Regions from separate parts of the Paenibacillus sp. GQ49 genome, predicted to be linked through region 1. Evidence: riboswitches for the same ligand, from Rfam matches in the RefSeq annotation. Region 1 holds a riboswitch; each other region holds the start of a gene.
The links. Region 1 has a riboswitch for cyclic di-AMP ahead of AC6CIF_RS29755 (resuscitation-promoting factor). Riboswitches for the same ligand answer to the same signal wherever they lie in the genome.
Positions count from the first base shown of each region.

Region 2: it holds a riboswitch for cyclic di-AMP, as region 1 does, so the genes downstream of both, AC6CIF_RS02215 (C40 family peptidase) here and AC6CIF_RS29755 (resuscitation-promoting factor) in region 1, are expected to answer to the same signal.
Region 3: it holds a riboswitch for cyclic di-AMP, as region 1 does, so the genes downstream of both, AC6CIF_RS31350 (C40 family peptidase) here and AC6CIF_RS29755 (resuscitation-promoting factor) in region 1, are expected to answer to the same signal.

Region 1 covers NZ_JCAXEL010000029.1:11,674-18,134, reverse strand. Annotated here, with positions in the region: gene rnmV (ribonuclease M5) at 1-545, opposite strand, end outside; gene AC6CIF_RS29755 (resuscitation-promoting factor) at 701-1,885, opposite strand; cyclic di-AMP (ydaO/yuaA leader) riboswitch at 2,159-2,412, opposite strand; gene AC6CIF_RS29750 (TatD family hydrolase) at 2,654-3,424, opposite strand; gene AC6CIF_RS29745 (HD domain-containing protein) at 3,757-5,034, opposite strand; gene AC6CIF_RS29740 (AbrB/MazE/SpoVT family DNA-binding domain-containing protein) at 5,352-5,606, shown strand; gene rsmI (16S rRNA (cytidine(1402)-2'-O)-methyltransferase) at 5,885-6,461, opposite strand, start outside.
Region 2 covers NZ_JCAXEL010000001.1:478,836-485,296, reverse strand. Annotated here, with positions in the region: gene AC6CIF_RS02240 (YkvI family membrane protein) at 10-1,065, opposite strand; gene AC6CIF_RS02235 (xanthine phosphoribosyltransferase) at 1,270-1,851, shown strand; gene AC6CIF_RS02230 (hypothetical protein) at 1,949-2,278, shown strand; gene AC6CIF_RS02225 (hypothetical protein) at 2,398-2,616, shown strand; gene AC6CIF_RS02220 (carboxymuconolactone decarboxylase family protein) at 2,758-3,087, shown strand; gene AC6CIF_RS02215 (C40 family peptidase) at 3,161-3,625, opposite strand; cyclic di-AMP (ydaO/yuaA leader) riboswitch at 3,631-3,762, opposite strand; gene pelA (pectate lyase) at 4,191-5,144, shown strand; tRNA gene AC6CIF_RS02205 (tRNA-Leu) at 5,283-5,367, shown strand; gene xynC (glucuronoarabinoxylan endo-1,4-beta-xylanase XynC) at 5,514-6,461, opposite strand, start outside.
Region 3 covers NZ_JCAXEL010000034.1:27,983-34,443, forward strand. Annotated here, with positions in the region: gene AC6CIF_RS31340 (M1 family metallopeptidase) at 1-762, shown strand, start outside; gene AC6CIF_RS31345 (hypothetical protein) at 773-1,624, shown strand; cyclic di-AMP (ydaO/yuaA leader) riboswitch at 1,870-2,007, shown strand; gene AC6CIF_RS31350 (C40 family peptidase) at 2,011-2,481, shown strand; gene AC6CIF_RS31355 (GNAT family N-acetyltransferase) at 2,835-3,329, shown strand; gene AC6CIF_RS31360 (c-type cytochrome) at 3,480-3,836, shown strand; gene rbsK (ribokinase) at 3,911-4,891, opposite strand; gene AC6CIF_RS31370 (4a-hydroxytetrahydrobiopterin dehydratase) at 4,935-5,231, opposite strand; gene AC6CIF_RS31375 (hypothetical protein) at 5,262-5,456, opposite strand; gene AC6CIF_RS31380 (hypothetical protein) at 5,482-5,775, opposite strand; gene motA (flagellar motor stator protein MotA) at 6,010-6,461, shown strand, end outside.

The sequences.
Region 1 (6,461 bases):
CACAATCCTTCACGTTCAATTTGCGCTAATGCTGTAGAGAACTCTTCCCTTGTAATCTGAAATACACTGAGACGTTTGTGGAACTGCTTCCCGTTACAATAACCGATGCCCAGCAGATTGCCCATCTCCATGCGACGTGCAGCAGCCTGCGGATGCACAATAAGTCCTGCCGCGATCAGGTCCTCCCAATCAATCAGGCTCGGAGCACCTTCGTATGAAGTATGTACACGCGCCAGAGCATGACGGATCGCCTCTGGTGAGGCATTCTCCACCCCAATGTCCCCTTTGCGCGTTGCATCGGCTTCCGGAATGAAGGCATGTTTGCAGCCTGGCACCTTGTTCGCAATAATTTTACGAATGCGTTCGCCAGCATGATCCGGATCGGTCAGTACAATGACTCCCCGTCTCTCCTGAGCAAGCGCAATCCGCTTCAGAATGCGTTGGTTGATGGCTGATCCACCTGTTTCTATGGTATCGGCTTCAACGGCCCGACGGATAGCTACCGTATCGTCACGGCCTTCCACCACAATGACTTCTTTTATCATGTTCCATTTCTTCCTTTCTAACGCAAAAAGAAGAGGAATATCCTCTTCTCTGCCAAACGGCGGGGGAGACTGAATTCAGACTCCTCCGCCGCATATTCCGCATGAATCATTCATGCAACTATTTTATAGCATTCCCATTTCAAAGTAAAACGATTTTAGTTCGCTTCCGGCTTCACTGGACCGATCACGTAGACCGTCTTGCCTTTCTTACGTCCAAAATTCAGGGCATGCTTCACACTGTCATAATATACATCAATTTTGTTGCCTTTAATAGCACCGCCTGTATCTTCCGCACGACGGAATCCCAGACCTTCGATATATACCCACCAGCCAATTGGAATGACTTTGGGATCAACCGCAATGGTGCGTCCTTCTGTTACACGAGTACCAGAAGCCGTTTTAGTACCAATGCCAGGCTCTTCGGAAGAGTAGGCAGTCATGGATACATTTTTAAGTACTTTGGAGTATTTAAAAGAAGTCCCGGATACGGTAATTACTTTGCTGCCCGAGGCAGATGTTTTCTTCGAGTTCGTTGTTGTAGCCTTTTTGGTTGTTGACGTTTGAGCCGATACGGTCTGAATCTCAGGTTCCTTCACGACCGGTTTTGCTTTGGTGCCGACAGCGATCACTTTATCTACACGATTATTCGCGACAGATTTGCCGACCATTTTTTTGGAGACCAGTTCTCCATCCTGAAATACCTTTTCGATATGCTGCACAAGTTTGCCTTCTTTGCCGTTTACAACGACACGGTTATCCCCTTTGTACAAGCTAGGGTCAGCCGTTTTAATGACTTTGTAAGCAATCGGTTGCTCTACATTCACTGTACGCTTTGTTACGCGCACTACACGGATCTTCATATCCGCTTTGATCGCAGTTCCAAGCGCCGGATACACTTTATCATTACTTTCAACTTGAATACCTGATTTTTGAATTGCATCTTCTACCGATGAATCGGTTGTATACAGAGTCTTGGTGTCTCCGTCTGCCGTAATGTTAACTGGAACGGCCCGCTCAATAACGATTCGGTCTCCATCTGTAATCGCCCCGTTCATGGACATGGATACCTTATCGTGAGGGCTGACTGTGATCGACTGCTCCTCCAGCATTTCCTGAAGCATTCCTGTACGAGTCTCTACCACCTGAGCTTTGCCGTCAATAACCAGTGAAATTTGTTTCCCGGCCTGACCGTAAACGACTAACAAGATCATGATTGTAAGCGCAATTGAGAAAATCGCGATCAATGCCATTTGACGCATGTTCTCATGCTTCCACCGCAACGCGAAAGACTTACTGGATGATCGTGACTCATGGGTCTCTTCTGGTTGGAATGTGCCCACTTCTCCGTCCTCCTTCATAGCCTCGTCGTCTAAAGTAATGCATGATGTCTTTGACGTGACTATACCAAATTTTCTACAGAACACAGATTGGACCAACATAATCCGGTTCTGCACCATGAATCAATCTTCGCAACATGATGTCATCCTCCTGAATACCTACCGTATGATGACAATATTTCTTTTATTCAAAAACAAAAAAGCCAAAGAAAGAGTGTAAGAGGAACTCTTTCGTGGCTTCCGAATGATTTTGAATATCGGAAATTCATGCACGAGGTTGCCTCTCTTTTTCCGCTTGCGAGGTTAGCTGTCGGGTTCGGGCGAAAGAGAGCCGCCCTATCTTGGGTCACCCGCTCATGGCGGACGCCCTTGAATTCACCCCGAGACCCAAAGAAGAAATCAAATACGGCTTCGCAGTTCTCTTCGCTGCTTTTGGGTCAGCGAACGTTGCGCATCGGCCAAATACACCGATGTTTAAGCCCTATTGGTTCCCCCGCTCTCCGATAACGGAGACTCAGCGAGACTGATTCATGAAAGTAATGTTGTTTCATCGGAAAGTGTCCCTTTGTTCATCCCCCGAACATCTGTCCAATTTTCCGCACAACAATTCACTGAAAAGATGATATCCTGTTTTGATGCATGTTGTAAAGCGTTGATCAAGTACGTTTTTCTGAATATTTGGTTAAAATATTGTAATATTCTTGATTTATTTGGATCAAAGGGCAAATTACCTCCGCTTACCTGCCTTTTTCACCTCATTTGCTCGTTTTTTTAACGAATCCCAAATCGTTCCATGGCATTTTTGGTTGTTATTGCAGCAATTTCCTCCACCGAAATGCCTTTAATTTCCGCAGCTGCCTCTGCAACCAGACGTACATGCGCTGTCTCATTTCGCTTCCCACGATAAGGGTGAGGTGTCAAATATGGAGCATCTGTTTCAATGAAAAACCGGTCCATAGGAACCTTCTCCAGCACCTCTTTGGGCTGCTTTGCATTTTTGAATGTGATCGGTCCTCCGAAGGAGAGATGGAAGCCCATATCGAGACAACTTTTTGCTGTTTCCCAGCTGCCCGAGAACGAGTGCATCACACCACCAACTTCCCCCGCCTTCTCTTCACGCAAAATTCTTATGATATCCTCATGTGCATCCCGATTATGGATGACAATTGGCATGTTCACTTCACGCGCCAAAGCAATTTGTTGTCGTAATACGCGATGCTGTATTTCTTTCGGTGAAGTATCCCAGTGATAATCCAACCCAATCTCACCGATCGCAACCACTTTTTCATGCTTGCATAAAGATGCAATCCACTCCAAATCGCCCTCCTGCATTGTGATCGCATCTACGGGATGCCACCCTACAGCTGCATATATAAAGTCATATGTTTCGGCGAGTTTCATTGTGGTTGGAATCGTCTCCCGGTTAAAGCCAATGTTGATCATGCGACCAACTCCTGCATCCACAGCACGCTGAATCATGTCCTCGCGGTCCTCGTCGAATTGTGGTGCATCCAGATGTGTATGTGTGTCGAACAGCATCATGTCTGTATCTCCCTTCATGTCGAAATAACGACTATCTTCTTCTGAAAATTCAATTTGTAAAATTCAATAATTCAATGACTCATACATAAAACATTTTGGGTAATCTGTGTATTACATCATTACGTTTGTTTCTTCACAACTACAATATATAGAAGATATACGGATATTCTGATCTATATATTGTTGATTGTGCTCATTCTGCCTGCTTGCATTTACAAAATTATGTCGATCTACATATACTCCCCATTAAAGCAGATTACTGTATCATGAAAAATAGCTCTTTTAGAAAGTGTTTTGATATCGAAATTCTTCATTGGATTATACCCACACGATTACAAGAAATAGGGGCGTATATGTGACGGTAATTCGTGAATAATCGCATCCACCTTGTTTTGCGGGTAATACAAATGATGTTTCCCTCGGTGAAGCCCACTGATGGAACGGACAATGTCAGATACTTCTGACAACTCACGTAAATTGTCCTGTCGATCCAGAAGAAGAATCTGCTTATCTGTGGATTCATCCGGACGAAACACATCATACGGATTATCCGAAGGAAAATCAATTTCAAGATCATATTCGGGATCGAGACCTGCCTGTACAAAAGCTTCCCGAATCTCTTCCATCATTGTCAAGTCGACCTGTTCAAGCTCTACATACTTATATAACTTGCGATCCATAAAACGTTCGCATAACTCACTCAGAACAGTATCGTCCTCCTTGCGCCACTGCGTAAATGCCGTCTGAATTAATGCTTCATCCAACTGCAAATATTCATCTACGGATAATTCTCCTTCAAATAGTTGAGGGAGTGGATCAATCATGAAGCGAAATTGAAAACCATGCTGTAGGAGTGTTTTCGCTCGCTTGAATATTTGCCGCAATATAATTTCAGAACTACGAGTTACCGGATGGAAGTAAATCTGCCAATACATCTGATACCGAGACATTAGGTAATCCTCCACAGCATGCATGCCTGACTCCTTGACTACAATTCGCCCATGATAAGGACGCAGCATCCGAAGGATACGATCAAGGTCAATCGTGCCGTAATTTACACCTGTAAAATAGGCATCCCTGAGCAAATAATCCATTCGATCTGCATCAAGCGGACTGGTCACCAAGTTCACCACAATCGGCTTTTCATACGTTTTTTGAATGACAGACGCGACTTTCTCAGGAAAATCAGGAGCATACCGTCTTAAGATCGCCCCTACTTCGGTATCACCTTTAATAATGCGACAAGTCCAATCTTCGTGATTCATGTCAAAAGCTTCCTCAATGGAGTGAGAGAATGGCCCATGCCCGAGATCATGAAGTAAAGCTGCACACAGAGCTACAATCTTTTCTTCCTTCGGCCAATCCGAATAATGACTTCTTTCAAATTGAGAGATGATCTTGCGGGTGATCTCATAAACACCTAGTGAATGTGAGAACCGACTATGCTCTGCTCCGTGAAAGGTAAGGTAAGAAGTACCCAGCTGACGAATCCGGCGTAAACGCTGAAATTCCGGGGTGTTAATTAACTGCCATATAACTGGATCTTGCACGTGGATATAATTATGTACCGGATCTTTGAATACTTTCTCTTCCGTTAAACGTTGTTCCATGTCGACTCACTCCTTTAATTTCTTTTATATTAACGCTTTGAGCTCTGCGATTCACCTGAGATTCGACACCATATGACGAATTTTGTCGAATGAAGTAGTTTTGTCGTTTTCCAAATTGACAAAGCTGACATTGAGGTTTAAATGCGAAAAATGGCTTCCAATCCCTTACCACCAGTAACCTTGTGAAAAACAGCCTTAATTTTAAGCTAATTTTAAGGTTGACTGATTTGGGAATCGTTGGTATGATGAGTATCATAAAACATAAAATAATGTCGAATAATGACAAAGATAGTTAGCTGAGAGGAGCACTGATTATAATGATGAAATCAACAGGTATTGTAAGAAAAGTGGACGAACTGGGACGGGTAGTTATTCCAATTGAATTGCGCCGTACGCTCGGTATTGGTGAAAAAGATGCTCTGGAAATCTACGTTGACGGCGAGCGCATCATGTTGAAAAAATACGAGCCTGCTTGTATCTTCTGTGGTAATGCAGAGAACGTTACTTACTTCAAAGGTAAAATTGTTTGTAACGAATGTATTTCCGAAATCCCTGCACCTGTAGCAAAATAAGAAAAACCAGGTATACTGGACTTATCTAAATTGTTATTTCTAACCTTTTTAATATTCCTTAATGACCTTCCCGGTGTGAACCCCACCGCGGAAGGTATTTTTTTTCCATGTTATGGGTTCCATTACCCAAAATGATTCTGTCACATGCGAACTGGGAAAGAACGATGAAATTTGTTCGGATTTTTTTTAGACACTCTGCTCTTTTTAATATTCCACTAAGGTTGGATATAAGCTTCTTTTCAGGTTATGTTCCCCACAACAGAAGGTATTTGATTAGATTACTGCTCGATTAATGCATTATATACATCACGCTTCGTCAGGCCGCGATCAGTAGCCGTTTTTTTCATTGCATCTTTGCGGTTATGTCCTTCACCCTCATAATGGCTGACATGATCCGCGAGTGACATGAGTTGCCACCATGCTTCGCGCTCAGCCTTACGCTCCTCTTCCTTAATGCCTTCTACCAGCAAACAGTACTCGCCAAGAGGCGGATGTTCTTCAAGCCAGTCTATACATTCCTTCACGGTGCCCCTTGCGAATTCCTCATGACGCTTGGTTAGTTCACGAGCCAGGACAATCGAACGATCACCCAGAATCTCTTCGAGGTGGACTAATGTTTTCCGAATACGGTGAGGCGATTCATAAAATAACAAAGTCCCATTGGATTCGTCAAAAGCCTCCAGCACTTTTCGCATGTCCTTTTTCTCCCGCGGCAAAAAACCGCCGAATGTAAAACGCTCCGTCGGTAATCCGGACACGATCAGAGCAGACAACGCAGCGTTGGGCCCCGGGATGGGAATGACCGTTATTCCGGCTTCCAGTGCAAGCTGTACAAGGTCAGAACCAGGGTCCGAA
Region 2 (6,461 bases), on a different contig from region 1:
CCGTGAGATTTATATATTGTTGCGTCTACGAAAGGCGCCCCAGCGGTTCAGTACCAATTTGGCAGCCCAGATTAATGCCATACTTCCAAAGATGGGGTAAAGGATGGATAGCAGGGAACTGAATCCAAACTGGCTGAGTGAGTAACACAACAGCATAATGGTTAATGTAATGAAACGGGGATGGACACGTATATGTTGTCTCAGTTGCAAGGTCATTCCATAGATATCGGCTACAAAGGTACTGAATATTTCCATGAAAATAAGGGATACATATACAGATTGCACTGCCCATCCAAGTTGAAAGGCAATGCTGCCCATCGGGATTTCGAATTGAATGATGCCGGGCATCTGGGCTGACATGGCAAAATGAGCTGCCATCAGCATGAAACCTACGCCAATTCCACCCAATACTCCACCCCACTTCAGCACATTCCGACTACGAATCTGGTTACCTACAGGCACAAGAACAGCTTGAGCCAACACCAGATTGAATGAAGTATACAACAGTGGAGACAGCCACACTTGAATAGGGTTTGAATCTGTCGTCAGTGTGATGAATCGGGAAGCACCTGGATGATGGATGGTACTGGTGATCATGAGCAGAGACAACAGGAGCATCATGGGCACGACAATGCTATTCATTTGTAGGATGGCCTGAATGCCTCGACCCAGAAGCAGATATGACCCTACAAGTGTGACGATCAGACCTGTCTGATAATGCAAACCCAGATGTTCGACAAAAACGGAACCTGCTCCGGCAAGCATGACACTGTTCACGCCAATGAGAATGAGAAGGGTCACCCAGGTAATCCATTTGCCCGCCTTGTGGCCGAATAAATGTTTGTTCAGATCCTCATAAGAACGGGACCCGGTATCGTGAGCGATCAGCATCATTTTGGTACCTAACCAGACAAAGAGCATGGTTGATAAGCCTATGGTGATGGTGGCCCATTTGCCATACTGGGTAAAAAACTGCAAAATTTCCTGCCCTGTAGCGAAGCCGGCTCCGACAACCGTTCCGATGTATGTAAATGCGATCTGCAGCACCCGAAATGCCTGTTTCATGTGTTTCCCCTCTCAGGCCCCTGTATAGTTTGGACATGCGGGTACCATGGTACAAGGTATGCTTGACCCACGAAAGTCATGACAATCGATAATGAGCTTAGGCTTGAAATGCATCCCAAGGACAGCACGCAGGCAATTTCGCTTGAACTTATGGATAGATATATGATACTTTTACCTCATAGGATAGGCTTGGGAGGTCAAATCATGGAATTATTGAAACAACGAATATTACAAGAAGGTGTGGTTATCTCGGATCAAGTATTAAAGCTGGATGGTCTGTTGAACCACCAGATTGATCCTGCATTAACGATGGAGATGGGACGTGAGTTTGCTGCCCGTTTTCGTGAAAGTGGAGTAACTCGAGTAATCACGGTAGAATCCTCAGGGATTCCGGTTGCGTTTGCCGCAGCCTATGAACTTGGGGTGCCCCTTGTATTCGCCCGTCGCAAAAAAACACTTCTGGCTGATCCTGATGCTTACTGTGAACGTGTACCGTCCTTTACCAAAGGAATTGTAACTGACATTATGGTATCCCGCGAGTTCATTCATGAGAATGACCGTATTTTGTTCATTGATGATATCATTGCCAATGGAGATGCCGCTCGTGGCGTCATCAAAATTATCGAGCGTTCCGGTGCGGAACTCGTCGGATTCGGCGTTGTGGTCGAGAAAAGTTTTCAGGCAGGGGCACGCACGATTCGTGAACAGGGTATTCCGGTGGAAGCCTTGGTACGCATTCGTTCCCTGAATGATGGTACGGTACAATTTGACGATAACGAAATGTGACATTTTAAAGGAATAGGGCCTATTTTTTGAACTATGCCTTTGCATGACCGCCGATTTCATTTATAATGGGGTTATGTTAGGGAGAGGAGGCAACACCATGGGGAACCAACCGGCAACAGAACAATTTTTTAATGATAAGCTGGCGGAATCGAAAGTTCATTTTGAACGTGCCCTGGATTGTAAACATACGGAATTCGATGACCTTTATCCCTATATGATTGAACATCCTCAATTTTTCTGGTACAAACGCTATGTTGCCTGGTCAGAATTACTGACGATTGTAGGCTTGTGCGAGGAGTTGTCCTTCTCTTGGAAAGAACAATTTACACCGCATCAAGTGGAGTACCTTGAAGAACGTGTGATGTCCGCCAAAGTGCTTGATTTTTGGTTCGAGAAGAACGACAGCAAAGAGCACGCGCAGCGGTAACTTTCAGTCGGGACATAATTTCGAATGACATGACAGTCCAATACAGTCACGTGAGACCTAAATGACATTTCATTTAGGTCTCTTTTTGTAAATAAATTTGGAATATAGGAGCCATGAAGATGATCAGTGATACAGAACTGGACGCTCTGCGTCTGTCAGGTGAGAAAGTAAGAGTCGTACGGGACGAGCTGGAATCTAACGATGTAACCGGGATTGTTGTTGCCTGGGATGGCGAGCAGGTGCTTATCCGTCGTCAGAATCGACGTGTCGTTAAGCTGGATCGCAGTTACAGATATCAGCTGTTCAGCGAGCCGCGCCAGAGTCCACTTAGTGAGTAACAGCTCATAATTATGGCAGAGCCATGAGCGTTAAATGTTTGGAATTACCATGATTTCTTGGCATAATTGGCTCACTCGGGAGAGAAGATAGGTACAGTGAGGAAGATCTGTAACTATAGCCGAGAGGGTGTGCTACAAGCCATGACATTGATGAATGATAAAGTTCATGCCTACAAGGATCAGATTGGAGCATTAAGCGATGTACTGCCAGGTGTGGTGAAGTCGTATCATGAGTTTACCGGAGAATGTTTCCAACCTGGCGTGATTGATGCGAAGACAAAACAGTTAATTGCCCTTGGGATTGGATTGTTTGCAAACAATGAGGTATGTACCTTCTACCATGTAGAAGAAGCCCGTGCCAAGGGAGCAACAGATCAGGAGATTATGGAGACTGTAGCCGTGGCCGGAGCTGTTGGAGGAGGACATGCCCTGTCTCAGGGTGCGATGCGAGTGCAGAAGGCGCTTCATTAGTAAGCAATGCAACATACATTTATAAGCACAAAAAAGGCATCCGGTTAATAACCGATGCCTTTTTGCATGTGAATTACATTTTACCCAACATTTTATTATACATAAACTGTCCAGTTACCCGACGTGCTGTTACATAGCGGTCATTGAAGTATGGATTCGATAACTTCGTGATGCTTACACCTTTACTGCTGGAGGCATGAGCGAATTGTCCGCCGCCGATATATACACCTGTATGTGAAATGCCTTTGCCTGTTGTATTAAAGAACACCAGATCACCTGTCCGAACATTGCTCTTGGATACCGGAGTACCTGCTTTGGCTTGCTGCTGAGAAGTACGTGGCAGTTCAATGCTGTATTTGTTGAAAAGATATCTCATAAAACCAGAACAGTCGAAGCCGGCTACAGTTGTGCCACCCCATTTGTAAGGAATACCTGTCATGTTGTTCACTACGGAGTTGATACTGCTTGCCTCTGTGCTTGTTGCCCCGGATGTAAATAATACAGCTGCTCCAAAAATGGAGATAATCAGTTTTTTCAAAATCAATGTTCTCCCTTCGATGCCTACGGAGTTAGCTAAGGGTTCGGTAGAAGGTTCCCTATATTTCCTATGTATAAGAATAATTCACCCAAAATGGTTCCCCCGTTTTCAAACATGAAACTCGGCAATGAATAATTAAGTTTTTGTAACTATTTGAAACTATATTGCATAAATGCGTAATTGTCAAACCCATTTAAAACCCTTCGTAGTACCCCAATGTTATCGGAATTACGGTTTTTATATGAAAGAGGGCATCAAGTTTGGGTATCATTCATGACAAAAACGTCATTATTGATTCGTTGAAGGTGATTTTGGATAAATGAATAGGTTTGTCATGAGTTAAAAGAACTATTCCGTTATGTAGAATTTAAGATATTATATTCATTAAGTTGCATATATTGACAAAAATCGATTTTTTGCATATTATCTGATTATCCAATCCACATATTGGATTAAAATTGATTTTATTATGCGATAAATACAAAAAAAGGAGGTTTAGGGACACGTATCATAGGTAAAGTAGAAGTAGAAGATTTATTAAAACAAACATAGGAGAGTGTTATCTTTGAAAGCAAAAAAAATAGTTACTTTTGTTCTAGCATTTACCATGGTATTCTCAGCCGTTGGAATGGCAGTTCTCCCTGTAGCAACCGTATCTGCTGCCGATGCATCAGGTACAACAGCAAGTATTTCCGATGTTTTGAAGAACCAGCTGCCAGATGGAGGTTGGAGAAAAGATTATAAACAAACCAGTGGAGAATGGGCGAAGTCAACGATTGACAACAAGGCTACATACTCAGAAATTAGAAGATTGGCGAAGGAATTTAAAAAGACGAATGATCCGCGTTACTCCACAGCTGCAATCAAAGGCATTAACTTTTTGATCAACATGCAGTATTCAAACGGCGGATGGCCACAAGTCTACCAAAGCTCCGGATATCACAAGCACATTACCTACAATGATGATGCCATGATTAATGTAATGATCATGCTGGATGAAGTAGCAGCACGCAAAGGTGATTTCTCGTTTATCGACAGCACACTTGCTAACCGCAGTAAAAATTCAGTTGCCAAAGGTGTGGAGGCGATTCTGAATACACAGGTCGTTTCAGGTGGTAAGCTGACAGCATGGGGACAACAACATGATTCCAGCTCTCTTAAACCAGCGAGCGCAAGAATCTACGAAGTGCCATCGCTGACAGCTGGAGAGAGTGTAACGATTGTTAAATTTCTGAAAACCAGACCTGCTAACGCTAAAATTACCGCATCCATTAAAGGAGCGGAGGCTTGGTTTAACAAAGTGAAAATTACGGGTTACAAGTATGAAAGAGCTAATGGAGACAGTAAAATTATCGCTGATTCCAAAGCTGCACCAATTTGGGCACGCTTCTATGAGATCGGAACGGATAAACCAATCTTTATTGGTCGTGATGGGGTAGTTAAATACAAATTAAGTGATATTGATAAAGAAAGAAGAGGCGGTTATGCATGGTATGGCAACTGGCCTTCCAAGCTGTAATTTGTAGTTAAAGGTAAAGCCCGAATCGACATGGACGTCTGTTTCGGGCTTTATTGTTATTATTTTCAGTGTTGACATGATAGATTCCGCATGATATATTATTTCTTGTCGCCGATATTGATCTCGGAGATACAATATGCGGTCGTGGCGGAATTGGCAGACGCGCACGGTTCAGGTCCGTGTGGGCTAACCCCCCGTGGAGGTTCGAGTCCTCTCGACCGCATCTAAAAAAAGACTCCATAAGCTAACGCTCAAGGAGTCTTTTTTTTGCATTTTTTGATATAACACTAACTTTAGACTCGAGTATCGATGAGGTTAGTGCTTAGCTGCACGTACAGCAAAGGGTCTTCCATCAGCCATACGGAACGTTTATTGTGCTGCGGTAACATTAACGCTGTCAATATTCGGTCCTTCCGATCCGGTGGTAACCACTTTCAATGTATTGGTCCCCGTGTTCATGGGGACCTGTATTGTTTTTTCAACCCAAGTGGACCAGCTTCCCGTAGCCGGAAAAGGCTCGTTGCTAATGACTTTGGTTCCGTTAACAAAAATGTCGAGGTTCCGAGTGCCGCTTTCCAGCGCATAACGAAACTTTACGTTTTTGGTACCTGTTATAGTGTTATTAATGCCGTTCCATTGAATGGCTGAACCAGTCATCGCATTGAAGTTAACATACCCGGAGCCAGTGTAACCGGGGTAGATTGTTTCAATGGCAGCTTCCGTAAGTGACGTTCCGGTCTCGGCTTCATACGTAGTACCACTGCCTGTATTCCCGCCGCTGTTTCCGCCAGTAACGTTGGCAACAAACGTTGTTACGCTCTGAGGCGGGAGCTGTGCCGTGAAGGCTCCATTGGATACGGTAAGCGGGGATCCGCTTGCCAGGTTTCGACTGCTGTCCGTGATCCATGAGGATACTGTGGAGGCATTACCGTTCTGTAGAACGAATTTTTGGCTTGTAGCCGAAGTTCCACGGTTAATCGCCACGACGACGACTTTGTTATCACCTTTGTAGGCAGAGACAAAGGTATTCGTATCCGGATTTTTCGTTGCATCGACTCGCAGATAGCCTGGACGCACGAATTTAGAGAAATGAGCCATATTATACCCGCGTTTGCTTATGGTACCATCCTCTTTCATCGGACCATACTGTCTGCGGATGTACCACCACACATAGGCCTGGAAATCACCTTCTACCATGGCATTGTGCATGTGATAGGAAACGTCTAATGCTTCAGGCCAGCGGTCTGCTGAATTGTTATCACTGTTTGGAACATACACCTCAGTCATCCACAGTTCTTTACCGGCTCCTTTTTGCTT
Region 3 (6,461 bases), on a different contig from region 1:
GGCATGGTTGCCAGCAACGAATTCGAGGAGGCCTGGCTGGATGAGGGGTTCACCTCTTATGCAGAAGACAAACTGATGGAGCAGGAATACGGATTGATTCCGAATCTGCCGGTACAATCGGGACTAATTACGTCTCCTTCATCCTTAACACAAGAATCCTGGAAGTTTGATTCACAGAATGAGTATGCAGCCAATGTCTATACACGTGGCAAGCTTGTATTGCTTGGTATTGAACATCAAGTCGGTACCAAAAAGATGGAACGCATTCTCTCTACCTATGTGAAGAAGTACCGCTTCAAACATCCCACTTCGGCTGATTTCCAGAACGTTGTGGAACAAGTGACTCGCACTTCCTGGTCTGATTATTTTGATCAATACGTCTATGGTAACGGGATGGCTGACTTTGCTGTAGAGAAGATTCGTGTTACGCCCGTACAGAAAGACGGTCAAACATTGTACGAGTCATCCGTGACGATAGCGAAAAAAGGCAGTGACTACAGCGCCGTTCCTGTTCGCATTGCTTTTGAAGACGGGCATATCCTCACCAAGCAATGGAATGGCAAAGAAGATCGCATCACCTATAAATTAACTCACACATCCCCCGTATCCTGGGCCATGACCGATCCCCTGTACACGATCGTGCTGGAGAACCGCCATATGAACAATTTCCTGAAATCCGGACTGGATGAGCGGGCGAAATCCCGCTGGAGCATGAGTGTAACCAAACTAATAGAAGCCATATTCGGAGGTCTGTCATGGTGAGGTGGAAACGGTGAAAGCGAAAATACGTGAAGGCTGGTTTCTCGTCCGTCAGCATATGTTCATTGCCGCACTCTTATTTCTCTATCAACTCATTTGGGGATATTTCTTCTATCGAATGGTACAATCGGCGGTCATCCCCCTACTCCTGCGTTATCCGGATTCTGATGCCGGGGAACTGAGTACACTTTTGTTCAAAATGGAAAGTCAACTCAACCTGTCTACCCATCCGGAGGTTCATCGTTATCTATGGATTCTGGGGGGCATGCTGCTGGTTCGCATGTTGATCAGCCCCCTCATTCAGGCAGGACTGCTCTACTCACTTCAGCACTTTAACTCTACAGAAGAGCGCATCCCCTTCGTCCGCGGAATCAAAAATCTGTGGAAACCGATGCTGCTGCTCCACACCATACGTACTTTATTGATACTTCTGCCCGCCTACTGGCTCATACCGAAGCTCTACTCGATTCTCATGGACGGATTTCATTCCCTTCAATTACTTTTGCCTGGTATCCCTTATGTTGCTGCCTGGATTGTATATGGTTGGATCATCCACCACGCCATACTCTACATGCAGTTCGGTGTTTCGGCACCAGAAGGAGAAGGCGGGGCTCACGGTACCCTCAAAGCACTCTGGATTGCACTGCGTCATCTCATCGCTGTAATCGGCATTGCACTCCTGCTGGGGGGAGTACACCTGCTCGTCTTTGGGGCATTCACTTCAGCCTCATGGTTATTAACGGGACTTACCGGACTTATACTACAACAGACGTATCCACTTGCCAGATGTCTATTGAGTCTGTGGAAAATATGCAGCCATTTCCGATTATGGCAGTCCAAAATATCCAAAGGTGAGAGCAGATAGTTTAAAAATTGTTACCATCACATGTTAAACTCATGCCCTAATATGTACTTAATAAATAGGCAAACCTCAACCTTTCCCCGTCAAAGGTCGAGGTTTTTTTGCTAAATTTGTTGTTAAACGTTGCCAAAGCCGTACTCCTCTGTTACAATAATCGCAGTGAGTTTTTAGTAACAACTTTGTAATCTTTACATTCATATTTGTAACTACTTAAAATTAAATCGTCATTTCTTGATTTCGCAGGTGCATAACTAGCATAGCCAAATTCCTGGCACCTGGGAAGCGGGGGAACCAGTTATGGGTGAATTGATCTTGCTACAGAGGGATCATAGGGGACCTTCAACCGAATCCTTAAGCTAACCTCGCAGGCATTGGAAGGGGAATATCTCTTGTTCAAGAAGAAATTAACCGCAGCTGTACTTAGCATCACATTCGCTTTATCACTTGGTGCAGGTAGCGCATTCGCAGATTCAAAGATGGACACAGTAATTGATTCAGCAATGGGAACTACATACAAAAGTGGAGGAACAACGCTTAACGGCTTTGACTGCTCCGGATTTACACGGTATGTATTCGACAAGTTGGGTATTGATTTGGCACGCCAATCCAGTTCCCAATTCGACATGGGCGATTCCGTATCCCGCATGGAAATGAGAGCTGGCGATCTGGTGTTCTTTAATACAACAGGTAAAGGCGTATCTCATGTAGGAATCTTTGTAGGAGATGGAAAGTTTGCACACTCCTCTTCTTCCAAAGGCGTTACGATCAGTGCATTGAGTGAAAACTATTGGGCCAATCGTTATGTTGGCGCAAAACGGATTATGAGCACGGACGCATATGAATCACTGGCCCTTGACTAGGGACAAGCTGAGCAACATGATGCTGTAACCATTAACCATACTGGAACGAAGCAAGAAGCATAACAGAACCGCCCGGTACATTCTCCGCAGGAATGTATCCGGCGGTTTTTTTGTGCTTCAATCCTTATTCATGTTGCAAGTTACTCGGGGCATATCCTGCGACATCAACAGGTTCATTTTGCGTTCGTTCGTCCGTGCCCTTATGATGTTTTTACCCATCCCGTTATAATATAAACGGAATTACCGGAACTTTTGTTTCATTTTTTTTCTTGGGAAGGAAGACTTGCTAAATGAACATCTCTTTTGTAGAGTGGACAAAGAGTTCTGTTTCAAGGAAAGGAGCATGCAGGTGTATGAAGGAAACCCCTGTGACGTTTCACGTTGTACCCATGCGAGAAGAACATGCGGAGCTTATCTGCAGTTGGCAGTATGACCCGCCTTACAATATCTACAGCTGGCTCCCCTGGGAGCAGATGAAAGCTCTGGAAGTCGAATTCGGAGATGCACAGCTGCGGCAGGAGCAATATGCGATCGTCCTGGATCAGAACGATCGTATATGTGGGTTTGCTCAATACTTCCCACTTCAAGGGGTAACCCGGATTGGCCTTGGCATGCATCCAGAGCTGTGTGGTCAGGGTCAAGGGACAGCTTTTGTCACTGCCATTGTACAGGAAGCCATTCGCCGAAATCCCACGAATGAGATTGATCTGGAAGTACTCACTTGGAATGCTCGTGCCATTCAAGTCTATCTGAAGAGTGGATTTGTCACCCAGGATACATACGAACGACAGACCCCAAGCGGCTTGAAGCCCTTTCACTGTATGGTTTATGAAGGGCCTCGCGGTTAGAAACCATTGCAAAACAACCAAATTCGCCCCTTGTTATGTGATTAGTTCAAAAAATTCCCACAAAATGCTATGATGTCAGTACAGGTTCCGTTATAATGATATGGATAGTTTCAGGTTAGATGATCTTTCATTCTGGAGGGGACATAAGGGATGCACAAATGGATCATGAGCGGAGTATTTTTTGCAGCATGCGCTTTAGCTATTGTTTTAATGTTTACGCTTCCAGGGAAAGAAGAAGTGGCTGAAGAAGCCAAACCAACCATGCCGGAAGTAACATTGGATGCTGGACAAGCTGAAGCACTGGTCAAAGCCAATTGTATCTCCTGTCACGGGGATCAGCTTCAAGGTGGCGTAGGACCTGCTCTGGCCAACATCGGTAGCCAGGATGATCTGGAGAAGATCTATTCTACGATTGTCAAAGGTAAAGGTGGCATGCCTTCCTTCAAGGGCAAACTGCAGGACGAAGAGATTGCAAATATCGCCATGTGGCTGTCAGAGAAGAAATAATCTCTGCACACGCATAACAAAGAGGCGCTTAATCCCCTTTTGGGAGAATAAGAGCCTCTTTGTTATGCCAATTATTAGGACTCTGGCGCATTCTCGGCCAGAAAGGCCTCAACTTCACGTGCGGACGGCATCCCGGACTGGGCGCCGAGCTTTGTCACGGATAACGCGGCCGCACCCATGGCGAAGCCTACAGCCGCGTCCAAGGTCTCACCGCGCGCGAGGGCTACCGCCAGCGCGCCGTTGAAGCAATCGCCAGCGCCGGTCGTATCGACGGCGCTTACGGCGTAGCCGGGCGCACGGCACGCGCCGGCACGCCCTGCTTGTACGCGGCCACCAGGCGCCGCGTACACAGCCCCCTCGGGGCCGAGCGTCGTGACGACAGCGGCCCCGAGGGATGCGGCGAGCTCTGCGACCGCCGCATCCAGGTCTTCCGGCCGGAGATGATCCCGGCCGGTAAGCACGGCAAGCTCGCTGCGGTTCGGCGTGACAACGTCGACGCACCGCAGGAGCTCCTGGGGCAGACCCGGCACCGCGGGAGCCGGGTTGAGCACCACCAGTGCGCTGCCTTCAGCTGCCAGTTGGGCGGCGCGGGTAACCGCTGGCAGCGGGATCTCCAGCTGCAGCAGCACCGCTGCGGCTGCAGTCAGGCTTTTTACCGTATCCGCCTCTTCCAGCATCTCAGGCACTACTTGCCCATTCGCACCAGGAATAACGATAATCCGATTGTCTCCCCGAGAGAGCCAGATGGAAGCCGTCCCTGTAACCGTGTCTTCCAATCTGCGAACCTGCGAGACATCTGCACCACTTTCCGTCAGACTGTGCAGCAGACGTTCGCCAAAACCATCCGATCCCACCGCACCAATCATTGTGGTCTGTCCACCCAGACGTGCAGCGGCAACAGCCTGGTTCGCCCCTTTGCCACCAGCGAGATAATGCAGTTCCTCCCCGCTCACCGTCTCTCCCTCTTCCGGAATCATGTCTGTCTTCACCACGAGATCCATATTGAGACTGCCTACGACAGCAATAAGAGGTTGTTTCTGATTATAGTCTGACATGTATGGTTCACTCACTTCCGCCGTGCGATAATAACCAACCTTGTTATTCCGACCTCATTTTGTCATAAGCTTCGTTGTACTGCCCTGCTTCCTTAATATCTACAGATGTAATACCGCCCGCATCCCATGACGTAAGACGCAGCGTAACCGTTGTATAGTCAATCGTAATAAAAGGATGATGATTGAACGCTTCCGAGATCGCAGCGACCTCATCCACAAATGCAATCCCTTTCATGTAGTTGGAGAACACAAATTTGCGTACAATCCACCGTCCCTCTTCCAGTTCCCAGCCTTCCAGCCTTCCCAGATGAGCTTCGACTTCCTCTTGTGAAAAAACCATGCGTTATCTTCCTCCCCATAGGATGGTACATTACAGACGTATGTCCGTATAACCACCGACACCTTCGGTGCGATCAACAGCAACCTCAAAGGCCAGGCTCACCGCCATGCGGTTGGCCCATTTCACGACTAACATCTTACCACGGACAAGCTTCAAAATCCAATCACCTACATGGCATAGAACCACTAACCATAAGGCTTTGGGGGAAATTCCAGTTCCATTCATCCCCCTGAAAATGCATATAAACACACTAAATTAAAGGTACAAATGTCAACTCTTCTTCCCCGATCAAAATATGAATGCGGTGCTGCTCCTTATCATGGATGACCACGCCACTTCCAACCGGAATAACAGACTCCTCACCCAGCGCATAGAACAAATCCTCCGCCAACGCCTCATCCACTTCAAGTTGGTCAGATGCAGCCAGTCTCTCCCACTCTTCCGAGTCCATTTCAAAGAAAACATACCGATCCGGTATGCGCCCGATTGCCGTTGTCAAATCTGTCAAAATTCCTTCATAATCCCGTCCATGCTTTACGCCCATTGGCTTTTCACTCCTATTCGGCCCCTAAGGAGCGGATTTGATCTTATTATACCTGAAAATAGCCCTTAAAAAAAAAGGCCTATTGGTCGATAAATACTATACATGATCGTTTTAACTGTTTTGGCAATCCAAAAGAGTGCCAAGCATTAAACGAATTGCGGCTCTACGTTCGTCCGGAAGCCCGAATTTAGCCGCTTGAAAGGATTCAATTTTATCTCATGGATGAGGTGTATGATGAACATTTCAACAATTATTGGACTTGTTTTGGGACTGGCTTCACTTGTAATCGGTATGATGTTGAAGCATGCTCCCGTAATTAATCTGGTCAACAACCCAGCAGCCTACATGATTATATTTGTTGGTACCGCAGCAAGTATTTTTATGGCATTCCCTATGTCAGAAGTCAAGAGAATTCCGAAGCTCTTCGGAATTTTGTTCAAACAGCAAAAATTGATCGATCGCGTATCCCTAATCGGCACATTTATGGACTGGGCTTCCACTACCCGTCGTGAAGGTTTGCTTGCACTAGAATCAAAAGTTGAAGAAATCGACGATCATTTCCTTCGCAGCGGCATGCGAATGATTATCGACGGGAACGATCAAGATTTCGTCAGCGATGTTCTAATGGAAAATATTCATACTACAGAGGAACGTCACCGCAGTGGTGCACTGATCTTCTCCCAAGC